Regions from separate parts of the Kosakonia sp. SMBL-WEM22 genome, predicted to be linked through region 3. Evidence: predicted binding sites of a transcription regulator. Region 3 holds the regulator's gene; each other region holds the start of a gene.
The links. Region 3 encodes CRP, which controls carbon source genes, mostly activating them, when cyclic AMP is high. Its sites were predicted from a motif close to ATGTGANNNNNNTCACAT; they were not measured.

Region 1 (4,480 bases), 270 kb from region 3:
CTGGCGCGCTGTCTGGTCTCTGAACCGCAAGTGGTGCTGCTGGATGAGCCATTAGCCAATCTCGACAGACACCTGCGCGCCACCATGGAGCAGACGTTCCGGGAGTTTCATCGCCGCACCGGGGCCACCTTTGTCTATGTCACCCACGATCAGGCGGAAGCGATGGCGCTGGCGAGCCATATTGCGGTGCTCCATCAGGGAGAGCTGATGCAGTGGGGGGCACCGCAAGAGCTCTACCAGCAGCCAAAAAGCGGCTGGGTCGCGCGCTTTATCGGCAAGGGCAGCGTACTCACGCTGGCGACGCCCGCCGGAGATCAACAGCTGGATAGCGCCTCGCTGCATCACGGCTTGTCTCAGGGCAGTTACGGCGCGCAACAGCCGGTGCTGGTGCGTCCGGAGCATGTGCAGATTGCCGGGGAGGGATTAAGCGCGCAGGTGGAGAGCTGTATCTATCAGGGCGAGCGCTATTTGCTGGCGCTACGTTTAGCGGACGGGCAGGGGCTGACGGCGTTTCACCACGCCGCGCTGCAACCGCAGCAGTCGGTCTGCGTGCGTTTATTGCAGGGCTGGAAGCTGGAGGCGGCATAGCGCGCCGCCTCCGTGCGAGAAAACTACTTTTTCGCGTACTGCGCAAACCACGCCAGCATGCGCTGCCAGCCATCGGCGGCAGATTCCGCATGGTAGCTCGGGCGGTAATCGGCATTGAACGCGTGGCCCGCCTCGGGATAGACGATGATCTCCGCATTGGCATTCGCCGCCCGCAGCGCCTGGCGCATCGTCTCCACGCTCTCCTGCGAAATACCGGTATCCTGCGCGCCATAGAGGCCGAGCACCGGCGCGGTCAGATCGGTGGCGATATCGACCGGGTGTTTCGGTGAGTTTAAGGTTTTTTCGCCCGTCAGCTTACCGTACCAGGCCACCGCCGCTTTCAACTGCGGGTTGTGCGCCGCGTAGAGCCACGCAATGCGACCGCCCCAGCAGAAGCCGGTCACCAGCAGTTGATGGGCGTCTCCGCCGTTGCGCGCCGCCCAGTTGGCGACGTGGTCGAGATCGGCCAGCACCTGCGCATCCGGCACTTTGCTGACCAGCCCGCTTAAGAGCGTGGGAACGTCGGCAAAATCATCCGGATCGCCCTGGCGGAAATAGAGCTCCGGCGCGACGGCAAGATACCCCTCCAGCGCCAGCCGGCGGCAGAGGTCGCGAATATGTTCATGGACGCCAAAAATCTCCTGCACGACGATCACAATCGGCAGCGGGCCTTCGGCATCTTTTGGCCGGGCGTGATACGCGGGCATGGTGTCGCCCTGCGTTGGAATGGAGGTTTCGCCTGCGATCAGCCTCTCTTCCGGCGTATGAACCGTGGTTGACGCAAGCGGTGAAGCCGCCGGCGCAAAGCCCGGCTGTTTGGTGGTGGTCATGAGATTCTCCCTACCCTTTATTAGCGCTCTCCTAACTATAGTCATGAAGACCAGGCCATGCGCAATCGCCGTGCGCAGGCTATCTTTGCTGCTGAGTTAGCGGGCATAACGTGATAGTGTGACGCGCATCACTATTTTATGGAAATTGATTGCAATCAATTTCATTCATGGTGACAGCAGTCACGAAAACAAGCGCGTGGCTTCTGTAAAGTACCGTTTTACCTCCCCCCGATAATACCGACCACAGAGGAGTCTGTTATGTCCAAGTCTGATGTTTTTCACCTCGGCCTCACTAAAAACGATTTACAAGGGGCTACCCTGGCCATCGTCCCTGGCGATCCGGAGCGAGTGGAAAAGATCGCCGCGCTGATGGATAAGCCGGTCAAGCTGGCCTCTCACCGCGAATTCACCAGCTGGCGCGCCGAGCTGGATGGCAAAGCAGTGATCATCTGTTCTACCGGTATCGGCGGTCCTTCTACTTCCATCGCTGTTGAAGAGCTGGCGCAGCTGGGCATCCGCACCTTCCTGCGCGTCGGTACCACCGGCGCGATCCAGCCGCATATCAACGTCGGCGACGTGCTGATCACCACTGCCTCCGTGCGTCTTGACGGTGCCAGCCTGCACTTTGCCCCGATGGAGTTCCCGGCGGTGGCTGACTTTGAGTGCACCACGGCGCTGGTGGCTGCGGCCGATGCGATTGGCGCGACTAAACATATCGGCGTGACCGCCTCGTCTGACACCTTCTACCCGGGCCAGGAGCGTTACGACACCTTCTCCGGCCGCGTAGTGAAAAGCTTTAAAGGCTCGATGGAAGAGTGGCAGTCAATGGGCGTAATGAACTATGAAATGGAGTCCGCGACGCTGCTGACCATGTGTGCAAGCCAGGGGCTGCGCGCCGGGATGGTTGCCGGGGTGATCGTTAACCGCACCCAGCAGGAGATCCCCAACGCCGAAACCATGAAGAAGACTGAAAGCCACGCGGTGAAAATTGTGGTCGATGCTGCACGTCGACTTCTGTAATCCCGCTTCCAGATTTACAAGGCCGACGCGTTCGGCCTTTTTTATATGCGTAATGCCTCGCAGAAAAGCCCTTCCAAACTGGACGTTTATACAGCACAATCCCGACGGAGTGAGTGATGAAGAGGGAGCGGAATGGAGAGTTCAATCATCGTACTGGCAGCCGTGGCGCTGGCAGGGTTACTGGTCGGCTGGCTGGCCGCAAGCTGGCGCGGTGCGCAACAGCAGGCGGAGCTGCTCGCCGAGCAGCGCGATGTCTTCAGTGAACTGAGCGCCGCCCGCCAGCAGATTGCCCAGAATAGCCACTGGCGCGAAGAGTGCGAGCTGCTGAATAACGAACTGCGCAGCCTGCAACACATCAACAGCTCGCTGGAAGCGGATCTGCGTGAAGTCACCACCCGGCTTGAATCTACCCAACTGCATGCAGAAGAGAAACTGCGCCAGATGCACAGCAGCGAGCAGCGTCTGAGCGAGCAGTTTGAAAACCTCGCTAACCGTATTTTCGAGCAGAGCAACCGTCGCGTTGACGAACAGAACCGCCAGAGCCTTAACGGCTTACTCACCCCGCTACGCGAACAGCTCGACGGCTTTCGCCGCCAGGTGCAGGAGAGCTTCGGACAGGAGGCGCGCGAACGGCACACTCTGGCCCATGAGATCCGCAACCTCCAGCAGCTGAATGCCCAGATGGCGCAGGAAGCCATCAACCTCACCCGCGCGCTGAAAGGCGATAACAAAACCCAGGGGAACTGGGGTGAAGTGGTGCTGACCCGCGTGCTTGAAGCCTCCGGCCTGCGCGAAGGGCATGAGTATGAGACCCAAGTTAGCATGGAGAACGAGAGCCGCGCGCGCATGCAGCCGGACGTTATTGTGCGCCTGCCGCAGGGCAAAGACGTGGTGATCGATGCAAAAATGACGCTGGTGGCTTATGAGCGCTACTTTAACGCCGAGGATGAGTTTTCCCGCGAAGCGGCGCTGCAGGAGCACATCACCTCCGTGCGTGGCCACATTCGCCTGCTGGGAAGGAAAGATTATCAGCAGCTCTCCGGCCTGCGCAGCCTGGATTACGTCCTGATGTTTATCCCGGTGGAACCCGCCTTCTTAATCGCCCTCGACAGGCAGCCAGAGCTGATTACCGAGGCGCTAAAAAACAACATTATGTTGGTCAGCCCGACCACGCTGCTGGTCGCGCTGCGCACCATTGCCAACCTGTGGCGTTACGAACACCAGAGCCGCAACGCCCAGCAGATCGCAGAGCGGGCGAGCCGGCTGTATGACAAAATGCGCCTCTTTGTTGACGATATGACCGCGATTGGCCAGAGCCTGGAGAAGGCGCAGGATAACTACCGCCAGGCGATGAAAAAACTCAGCTCAGGGCGCGGCAACCTGCTTGCGCAAACTGAGGCATTTCGTGGCCTTGGCGTCGAGATCAAGCGCGAGATTAATCCGGAACTGGCCGCACAGGCGCAGGAGCAAGACGAAGAATTTCGTCTGCGGGCAGGACAAGATGCGTTTAACGATCATAATCAAGACAATGGATTAGATATGGCCACGTCGGGCGAAGAAGCTGCGGCGAAGGCCTCGTCGGGCGGTTGAAACGTAGGGCAATCGCGTCCAATCTGATACACTTCATCAACAAATCCTTAAATAGCAGGCACTAAGATGGCGGAAGATTCAAAAGAGACAACACACTTTGGTTTTCAGACCGTCGCCAAGGAAAATAAAGCCGATATGGTGGCGCATGTTTTCCACTCGGTTGCGTCAAAATACGATGTAATGAACGACTTGATGTCGATGGGCATCCACCGCTTATGGAAGCGATTTACCATCGATTGCAGCGGCGTGCGCCGTGGGCAGAAAGTCCTCGATTTGGCGGGCGGTACCGGCGATCTCACCGCAAAATTTTCTCGTCTGGTCGGCGAAACCGGCCAGGTTGTGCTGGCGGATATTAACGAGTCGATGCTGAAGATGGGCCGCGAAAAGCTGCGCAATCTCGGTGTTATCGGCAACGTTGAATATGTGCAGGCGAACGCTGAAGCACTACCGTT
Region 2 (4,480 bases), 1.6 Mb from region 3:
TAGCTGCACCATGCGCTCATCTGTTGATAGAGCAGGGAGGAGAAGAGTTCCAGATTCATCTGTTCGTTAAGTTTTTCGATCATCTCTGCTTTTAACATCGCACGGCTCCGGAATTAAAAATATAACAGGGGAAAGTGCCGCCACTATAATTTGTTATTTAATTATTTGCAAAAGGTAAAATAATAAAGCGTTTGATTAATAAAGAGAATGCGAATAACACGCATTGCCGGGGTGATATTTAAATAAATGAGAATTGTTTTGATTATTAATAAAAGAAAAAGCCAGCGCTAATGGCTGGCTTAAGAATTTACCAGGCCGCGCGGTTGGGATCGATAGCGATACCGCGACACTGATACTGAATGGTGATTTTGGTGTTCATGCAGCCTGAACCGCTGATCAAGCTACAGGTCTGCACCGGCTGACCAAATGCCACGGCGGTAGCATAACCCAACTGCTGGCACTGTTTGTTAGCGGTGCCCTGGGCGACATACTCATCGTAGCGCGCGGTCTGCATCATCGGCTGGTTAAAGCTCAGACGCACCACGCCGCTGGTGGTGTCCACGCTGCTCACTTCTGCTTCTTTGGTGATGGTACACCCGGCAAGGAGTAACAGCGTGGCGGCAATAACGACTCTCTTCATGACGTTGCTCTGCTTCATTTTTTCCATCTTCTCATCTTAATGCTGCCCTCCGCGCGGCAATCGTCGGAATAACCCCCCGAACACCCTCTACTAATCAGGACGGCAGGAGCGGGCCGCTCAAAACTGTGAGGCGGCTTTTGATTTTTAAAACCATTTTTCACTAAATTTGAAAGTATGTTTGTGAGGTAGTAAGGTTTAGGTAACCTTTGCTATCCGAAGCACGTCTACAGGAGATGAAAATGAAAATTGCACTGATGATGGAAAACAGCCAGGCGGCGAAAAACGCCATCATTCTCAAAGAGCTGAAAACCGTTGCCGATGAGAAAGATTTCCCGGTGTATAACGTCGGCATGAGCGACGAAAATGACCATCATCTCACCTATATCCACCTCGGCATTATGGCCAGCATTCTGCTCAACTCTAAAGCGGTGGATTTCGTGGTGACTGGCTGCGGCACCGGGCAGGGCGCGCTGATGTCGCTGAACATTCATCCGGGCGTGGTCTGCGGTTACTGTATCGATCCGGCCGATGCGTTCCTGTTCGCGCAGATCAATAACGGTAACGCGCTGGCGCTGCCGTTCGCCAAAGGCTTTGGCTGGGGCGCCGAGCTGAATGTGCGCTTTATTTTTGAGAAAGCCTTTACCGGCCGCAATGGGGAAGGTTACCCGCCGGAGCGTAAAGAGCCGCAGGTGCGTAACGCCGGGATCCTGAACCAGGTAAAAGCCGCGGTAGTTAAAGAGAACTATCTCGATACGCTGCGCGCCATCGATCGCGAGCTGGTGAAAACCGCCGTTTCCGGCGAGCGTTTCCAGCAGTGCTTCTTTGAAAATTGTCAGAACAAAGAGATCGAAGCCTTCGTACGTGAAGTGCTGGCCTGATAGTCACCTTGCCTGATGGCGCTGCGCTTATCAGGCCTACGGGCAGGCAGCTTGCCACCGGTGTCTGCTTTGCCTGATGGCGCTATGTTTATCAGGCCTACGGGAGCAAATTTCGCTATGCGCACCCGTAGGCCGGATAAGGCGTAAGCCGCCATCCGGCATTGCTGTTTAACGACTTTTCTGCGATACCGCACTGCCAGCATCCTTCGTCAAGCGCAGCGTATCAAACATGCCCACCAGACAGATCAACGCAATAAAGACAAACGCCAGCCGGAAACTGATCCCCTCTATCCCGCCGATCCCTAACCAGCCGCTGATATGCTCCCCCAGGCGAATGCCAATCGCGCCAAGCGTAATACCCAGCCCCACCGCCAGCTGTGTTGCCGTGCTAAACAGCGTATTGGCATAGCTCATCTGCGCAGATGGCACATCGGCAAACGCCAGCGTACTGACGCCGGTAAACTGCACCGAGCGAAAGACGCCGCCAAGATAGAGGATGACAAAGATCAGCCACACCGGCGTATCGGCGGTGAGAAACGCACAGGCCAGCAGCGCAATCACATTGAGCGCGCCGTTAATCAACAGCAGTTTGCGAAAGCCAAGCCAGCGGATAAGCGGCGTGGTCGCCGGTTTAATGGACAAATTCCCGGCAAACACCGCCAGCACCAGCAGCCCGGCATGAAAGGGATCCATCCCAAACCCGACCTGAAACAGCAGCGGCAGCAGAAACGGCACGGCGCTGATTGAAGCGCGAAACAGCGAGCCGCCGTACATGGTGACGCGAAATGTCGGCACCTGCATCGCGTCGAGGCGGATCATCGGCCACGTGTGGCGACGAAAATGGCGCAGCGTAAAGGCAAACATCACCGCGGCGAGCGCCAGCAGTACCAGCGTTAATCCGCCGGGCGGGTGTTGCGAACCGAGTGCTTCCAATGCATAAACGAAACTTACCATCGCCACGCTGGTGGAGAGAAAGCCGGTTAAGTCGAAAGGGCGGCGCTCCTCTTCGCGAATGTTGGGAATGATGCGCAGCGCCAGCGCCATCCCCAGCAAACCGAGCGGCACATTAATAAAGAAGATCCAGCGCCAGTCGGCGTAGTGGGTAATAAACCCGCCGAGCGGCGGGCCAATAATCGGTGCCACAAGCGCAGGCCAGGTGAGCGTAGCAATCGCGGTAATCAGCTGATGTTTCGGCGTGGTGCGCAGCACCGCCAGCCGCCCGACCGGCACCATCAGCGCGCCTCCCATCCCCTGCAGAATGCGCATCGCCACAAACATCTCAACACTGGTTGAGAGCCCGCACAGCACCGAGGCGAAGGTGAAGATCGCCAGCGCCAGTGTAAAAACGGTGCGTGCGCCGAAGCGATCGGCGATCCAACCGCTTGCGGGGATCAAGACGGCAAGGGTGATGAGATAGGCGCTGATGCTGATATTGAGCGTGACCGCTTCGACGCCAAAGCTCTTTGCCATATCAGGCAGCGCGGTAGCGATCACTGTGCCATCGATAAACTCCATAAAGAACGCGCCGGCCACCAGTAATGCAGCGGGAGAAACCGCGCCTCGCGTTTGCCTTGGGAAACTGTCGGTCATCAAGCGTCTGCCATTCACAAAAATAATTGAAGAAGCTAAAAAAAGTTTTAGCGCGCTAACTGTCGGATTTGTAATCGGATTGCTAATAAAACTACGCCATTTTTGATTTTTGAAACGTGATTTCGCTCTCAGATAGATTGATTTTTGTGACGAGCGTCATATTATGTCGCCCATTAAGGCTTGAGGCCTCCCTGACTATTTGCCGGAGTGAATGATGAAACTGCGTAAAATCCTGAAGCATATGTTTGAAACTTATTGCAAGACATTCAAGGACGTACCGCCTGGCGCGATGTTCTGAGAATAAAAAAACCTGCTGCGGCAGGTTTTTTTGCCTCTGCGCAACGCGGCCACGCGCAAAACTACTCTTGCCCGCCGTTTCCCGCTACTATGGCGCCCTTTTCAATAAGGAGCTTCCCATGTCGCAAAACACCCCCGCGGACCAGGAGCTGGTCTCTGACGTTGTCGCCTGCCAGCTGGTCATCAAACAGATCCTTGATGTCATTGACGTTATCGCGCCGGTTGAAGTGCGTGAAAAAATGGCTAACCAGCTTAAAACCATCGACTTCTCGACCCATCCTGCCGCCGCCGATCCGGTGACGCGCCGGGCGATTCAAAAAGCCATTGCGCTGATTGAACTGAAGTTTACTCCGCAGGGTGAAGCGCACTAACGCGCACTTTATCGATACCCGGCAGCGGGTCTGTGACGCAGCGAGGATTTTGAAACGCTGTTTTGATCAACAATAACGCCACCTGTTTCACCTGACCTTAATTGGCAAGGAGTCGGTCATGAAAAAAGTGGCGGTATTGTTAGCGCCGGGTTTTGAGGAAGCGGAAGCGATTATCACCATTGATATTTTGCGCCGTTTAGAGATTGAAGTAGAGACACTGGCCTGCGCGGATTCCCGCGCGGTGGTCAGCTATCACACCATTCCCATGGTGGCAGACAGCACCTTGTCAGAGCGGCAAGGGATGCTGTTTGATGCCATCGTACTGCCCGGCGGGCCGCAGGGCAGCGTTAATCTCGCCGCCAGCAGCGACGTCGTGCAATTTATAAAAGCCCACGATGCGGCGGGTAAACTGATCTGTCCAATCTGCTCCGCGGCTGCGCGCGTGCTGGGTGGCAACACTCTGCTGAACGGGCGTCGGTATGTCTGCTCCGGCGATCTCTATCAGCAGGTGCGCGACGGTGAGTATGTTGATGCGCCCGTTGTTGAAGATGGCAACCTGATCAGCGGCAAAGGGCTGGGACACGCTTTCGATTTTGCCTTCACCCTTGCCGCGCGTCTGCTGGGTGACGAAAAACCCGTTCGCGATCACGCCGATCATATCTACTACCGCTGGTAATCGTTTCGCCCGGCCGCGCCCTGCGGCC
Region 3 (4,480 bases):
GCACGAAACGGTGAACATTATGCCGCGCGGGCAGTTCCACGACTAACCGGGTGCCGGGCGGCTTTGATACTGAACAACAGCTTTTCTTCAGGGAGTTGCTATGTCCGCCAAACATCCGGTCATCGCCGTCACTGGCTCCAGCGGCGCGGGAACCACCACCACCAGCCTCGCCTTTCGTAAGATCTTCGCCCAACTCAACATGCACGCGGCGGAGGTGGAAGGCGACAGCTTTCATCGTTATACCCGTCCGGAAATGGACATGGCGATCCGCAAAGCCCGCGATCTTGGGCGGCACATCAGCTATTTTGGCCCGGAAGCGAACGACTTCGGCCTGCTGGAGCAGACCTTCAGCGAGTATGGCCAGAGCGGCCAGGGCCAGGCGCGGAAATATCTCCATACTTACGATGAAGCCGTGCCGTGGAATCAGGTGCCAGGAACCTTTACCCCATGGCAGCCATTGCCGGAACCGACCGATGTGCTCTTCTACGAAGGGCTGCACGGCGGTGTGGTGACGCCGCAGCACGATGTGGCGCGTCACGTCGATCTGCTGGTGGGCGTGGTGCCGATTGTTAACCTGGAGTGGATCCAGAAGATGATCCGCGACACCAGCGAGCGCGGTCACTCCCGGGAAGCAGTGATGGATTCGGTAGTGCGCTCAATGGAGGATTACATCAACTACATCACGCCGCAGTTCTCCCGCACTCATCTCAACTTCCAGCGCGTTCCTACCGTCGATACCTCCAACCCCTTCGCCGCCAAAGGCATCCCTTCTCTGGATGAGAGCTTTGTGGTGATTCATTTCCGCAATCTGGAGGGGATCGACTATCCGTGGCTGCTGGCGATGTTGCAGGGCTCGTTTATCTCGCACATGGATACGCTGGTGGTGCCGGGTGGCAAAATGGGGCTGGCGATGGAGCTGATTATGACGCCGCTGGTGCAACGGCTGATGGAAGGTAAAAAGATTAAATAACCCGGCGGAAAGCGCCGCCGGGCGAGCTTATCAGGCTTCTACCACTTCGTAGGAGTGGGTAATCTTAACCGCTTTTTCCAGCATCAGCGCCACGGAGCAGTACTTCTCAGCCGAGAGGTCGACCGCGCGGGATACCGCAGCGTCTTTCAGCGCTTTGCCGGTAACGATGAAGTGCAGGTTGATATGGGTAAAGTAGCGCGGCGCTTCTTCCCGGCGCTCGGAGGTCAGCTTCACTTCGCAATCGGTGACGTCATGACGCCCTTTTTGCAGGATCGACACTACGTCAATCGCGCTGCAACCCCCGGCGGCCATTAAGACCATCTCCATCGGGCTGGGAGCTTTGTCCCCGGAGTTGCCATCCATCAAAATTTGGTGGCCGGATGCGGACTCACCAAGGAACGTTAACCCTTCCACCCATTTCACTCGTGCCTGCATTTTCATCACTCCGGTATGGCAAATTTTTTCACAGATTACGCGTACATAACAAAACGCGCAACGGAAGGCGACCTGCGTCATGCTGAAGCGAGACACCAGGAGACAGGCGCCAAAAGCTATGCTAAAACAGTCTACATGCTACAGAGAAACATTGACGTTACGAATGTACGCAAGGGATATCATACATTAGAGACCGCAGATGTCGCTGACGGTCCACTTCCCGGGACTTGGGAAGCTTTGATTGCAACCCCAGAAGCTGAATGATTCACGCCGTTTCTGGAGCCAGCTTATAACAGAGGATAATCGCGCATGGTGCTTGGCAAACCGCAAACAGACCCGACTCTCGAATGGTTCTTGTCTCATTGCCATATTCATAAGTACCCGTCGAAGAGCACGCTGATTCACCAGGGTGAAAAAGCGGAAACGCTGTATTACATCGTTAAAGGCTCAGTGGCAGTGCTCATCAAGGATGAAGAGGGTAAAGAGATGATCCTCTCTTACCTCAACCAGGGCGATTTTATTGGTGAACTGGGCCTGTTTGAAGAGGGTCAGGAGCGCAGCGCCTGGGTTCGCGCCAAGACCGCCTGTGAAGTGGCGGAGATCTCCTACAAAAAATTCCGTCAGCTTATCCAGGTGAACCCGGATATTCTGATGCGCCTCTCCTCGCAGATGGCGCGTCGCCTGCAGGTGACCTCGGAGAAAGTCGGTAATCTGGCGTTCCTCGACGTGACCGGCCGTATTGCTCAGACTCTGCTGAACCTGGCGAAACAGCCGGACGCCATGACCCACCCGGACGGTATGCAAATTAAAATTACCCGTCAGGAGATCGGTCAGATCGTCGGTTGCTCCCGCGAAACGGTTGGTCGCATTCTGAAAATGCTCGAAGATCAAAACCTGATCTCCGCCCACGGTAAAACTATCGTCGTCTACGGTACGCGTTAATCTGCAAAATGGCGCATCGCTCATGCGGTGCGCCATTTTTGTTTTCCCATGTGGCGCAGGCTGATTTACCACCCCGAAATCAACTACGCACTGCGACAAACGCTGGTGTTATGCCTGCCTGTGGCGGTTGGGCTGCTGCTTGGTCATCTGCAACAGGGGCTTCTCTTCTCGCTGGTTCCCGCCTGCTGCAATATTGCGGGTCTCGATACCCCACATAAACGCTTCTTCAAACGCCTGATTATCGGCGGCTCGCTGTTTGCCGGCTGTAGCCTGGCGGTGCAGCTTCTGCTGGCAGAGAATCTTCCGCTACCGGTAATCATGACGGTGTTAACCCTGCTGCTGGGCGTGACGGGCGAAATCAGCGCGCTGCATGGCCGCTTGCTTCCCGCGTCTCTCATTGCCGCCATTTTTACCCTCAGCCTCGCCGGGAACATGCCGGTGTGGGAGCCGCTGCTGATCTACACCCTCGGCACCTTGTGGTACGGGCTCTTTAACTGGTTCTGGTTTTGGCTGTGGCGCGAACAGCCGCTGCGTGAATCTCTCAGTTTGCTCTACCGGCAACTGGCGGAGTATTGCGAAGCGAAATATAGCCTGTTAACCCAGCATGTCGATCCGGAAACCGCGCTGCCGCCGCTGCTTGACCGCCAGCAGAAAGCGGTGGATCTGATTAGCCAGTGTTACCAGCAGCTGCATATGTTGGCAGCCAATCAGAACAATGACTACAAGCGCCTGCTACGTGTCTTCCAGGTCGCGTTGGATCTGCAGGAACATATCTCTGTCAGCCTGCATCAGCCGGAAAAGGTGCAGAAACTGGTCGAACAGACCCACGCCGAGCAGGTGATTCGCTGGAATGCACAAACTGTCGCAGCTCGCCTGCGCGTGCTGGCGGATGACATCCTCTACCATCGCTACCCGACCCGCTTCACCATGGAGAAGCAGGTTGGCGCACTGGAAAAAATTGCCCGTCAGCACCCGGATAATCCGGTCGGGCAGTTCTGCGCCTGGCACTTTAGCCGTATCGCCCGCGTGCTGCGCACCCAGCGCCCGCTCTATATTCGCGATTTGATGGAGGATAAGCAGGAGCGTCTGCCGCTGATCCCGGCACTGAAAAGTTATCTGTCGCTGAAATCAACCGCCCTGCGCAATGCCGCGCGCATCAGCGTGATGCTCAGCATCGCCAGTCTGATGGGCAGCGCATTAAATCTGCCGAAACCCTACTGGATCATGATGACGGTGATGGTGGTAACGCAGAACGGCTACGGCGCGACGCGGGTGCGCATCGTCAACCGTGCCGCCGGCACGCTGGCCGGGCTAGTGGTGGCGGGTATGACGCTGCACTTTCATGTGCCGCTCGGCTTTACATTGGCGGCGATGCTGATGATCACCCTGAGCAGCTATTTGATTATCCGCAAAAGCTACGGCTGGGCGACGGTCGGTTTTACGATTACGGCGGTCTATACCCTGCAAATCCTGACGCTCAATGGCGATCAGTTTATTCTCGCCCGGCTTGTCGATACGTTGATTGGCTGCCTGATTGCTTTCGGCGGAATGGTGTGGCTGTGGCCGCAGTGGCAAAGCGGCCTGCTGCGCCAGAATGCGCACGATGCGCTGGAGGCCTATCAGGATGCGATTCGCCTGATCCTCAGCAACAATCCAGAAGCAACGCCGCTGGCATGGCAGCGTATGCAGGTTAACCAGGCGCATAACGCCCTGTTCAACTCCCTCAACCAGGCGATGCAGGAGCCCGGCTTTAACAGCCGCTACCTGAGCGATATGAAACTGTGGGTTACCCACAGCCAGTTTATTGTTGAACATATCAACGCTATGACGACGCTGGCGCGCGAGCACACCATGCTGACGCCGGATCTGGCGCAGCGCTATCTCGAGTCATGTGAAATTGCGCTGCAACGCTGCCAGCAGCGGCTGGAGTATGACGGACCGGGAGAATCCGGGGATGTGAATGTGATGGAAGGGCCGGAGACGCTGACCCATGGACCAATGAGCACGCTGGAGCAGCATCTGCAGCGCATCCTCGGGCATCTGAGCACCATGCACACCATCTCGTCGGTGGCATGGCGTCAGCGCCCGCATCATGGCATCTGGCTACGTCGACGCCTTACGCGTTAACCACGC

Region 1: a site for CRP is predicted at 1,535-1,552, ahead of udp (uridine phosphorylase). Genes of this name have one in related genera too.
Region 2: a site for CRP is predicted at 3,253-3,270, ahead of azuC (stress response protein AzuC). Genes of this name have one in related genera too.

Annotation. Positions count from the first base shown of each region.
Region 1 is NZ_CP051488.1:4,806,341-4,810,820, reverse strand. It holds gene HF650_RS23210 (ABC transporter ATP-binding protein) at 1-588, shown strand, start outside; gene HF650_RS23205 (dienelactone hydrolase family protein) at 612-1,418, opposite strand; gene udp (uridine phosphorylase) at 1,677-2,438, shown strand; gene rmuC (DNA recombination protein RmuC) at 2,571-4,028, shown strand; gene ubiE (bifunctional demethylmenaquinone methyltransferase/2-methoxy-6-polyprenyl-1,4-benzoquinol methylase UbiE) at 4,095-4,480, shown strand, end outside.
Region 2 is NZ_CP051488.1:2,955,217-2,959,696, reverse strand. It holds gene ftnA (non-heme ferritin) at 1-98, opposite strand, end outside; gene yecR (YecR family lipoprotein) at 308-640, opposite strand; gene HF650_RS14125 (RpiB/LacA/LacB family sugar-phosphate isomerase) at 880-1,518, shown strand; gene HF650_RS14120 (MFS transporter) at 1,687-3,108, opposite strand; gene azuC (stress response protein AzuC) at 3,323-3,406, shown strand; gene HF650_RS14110 (DUF2766 family protein) at 3,525-3,776, shown strand; gene HF650_RS14105 (DJ-1 family glyoxalase III) at 3,895-4,452, shown strand.
Region 3 is NZ_CP051488.1:4,535,773-4,540,252, forward strand. It holds gene HF650_RS21875 (YheU family protein) at 1-46, shown strand, start outside; gene HF650_RS21880 (phosphoribulokinase) at 101-970, shown strand; gene HF650_RS21885 (OsmC family protein) at 1,001-1,405, opposite strand; gene crp (cAMP-activated global transcriptional regulator CRP) at 1,715-2,347, shown strand; gene HF650_RS21895 (YccS/YhfK family putative transporter) at 2,396-4,474, shown strand; gene HF650_RS21900 (aspartate aminotransferase family protein) at 4,464-4,480, opposite strand, start outside.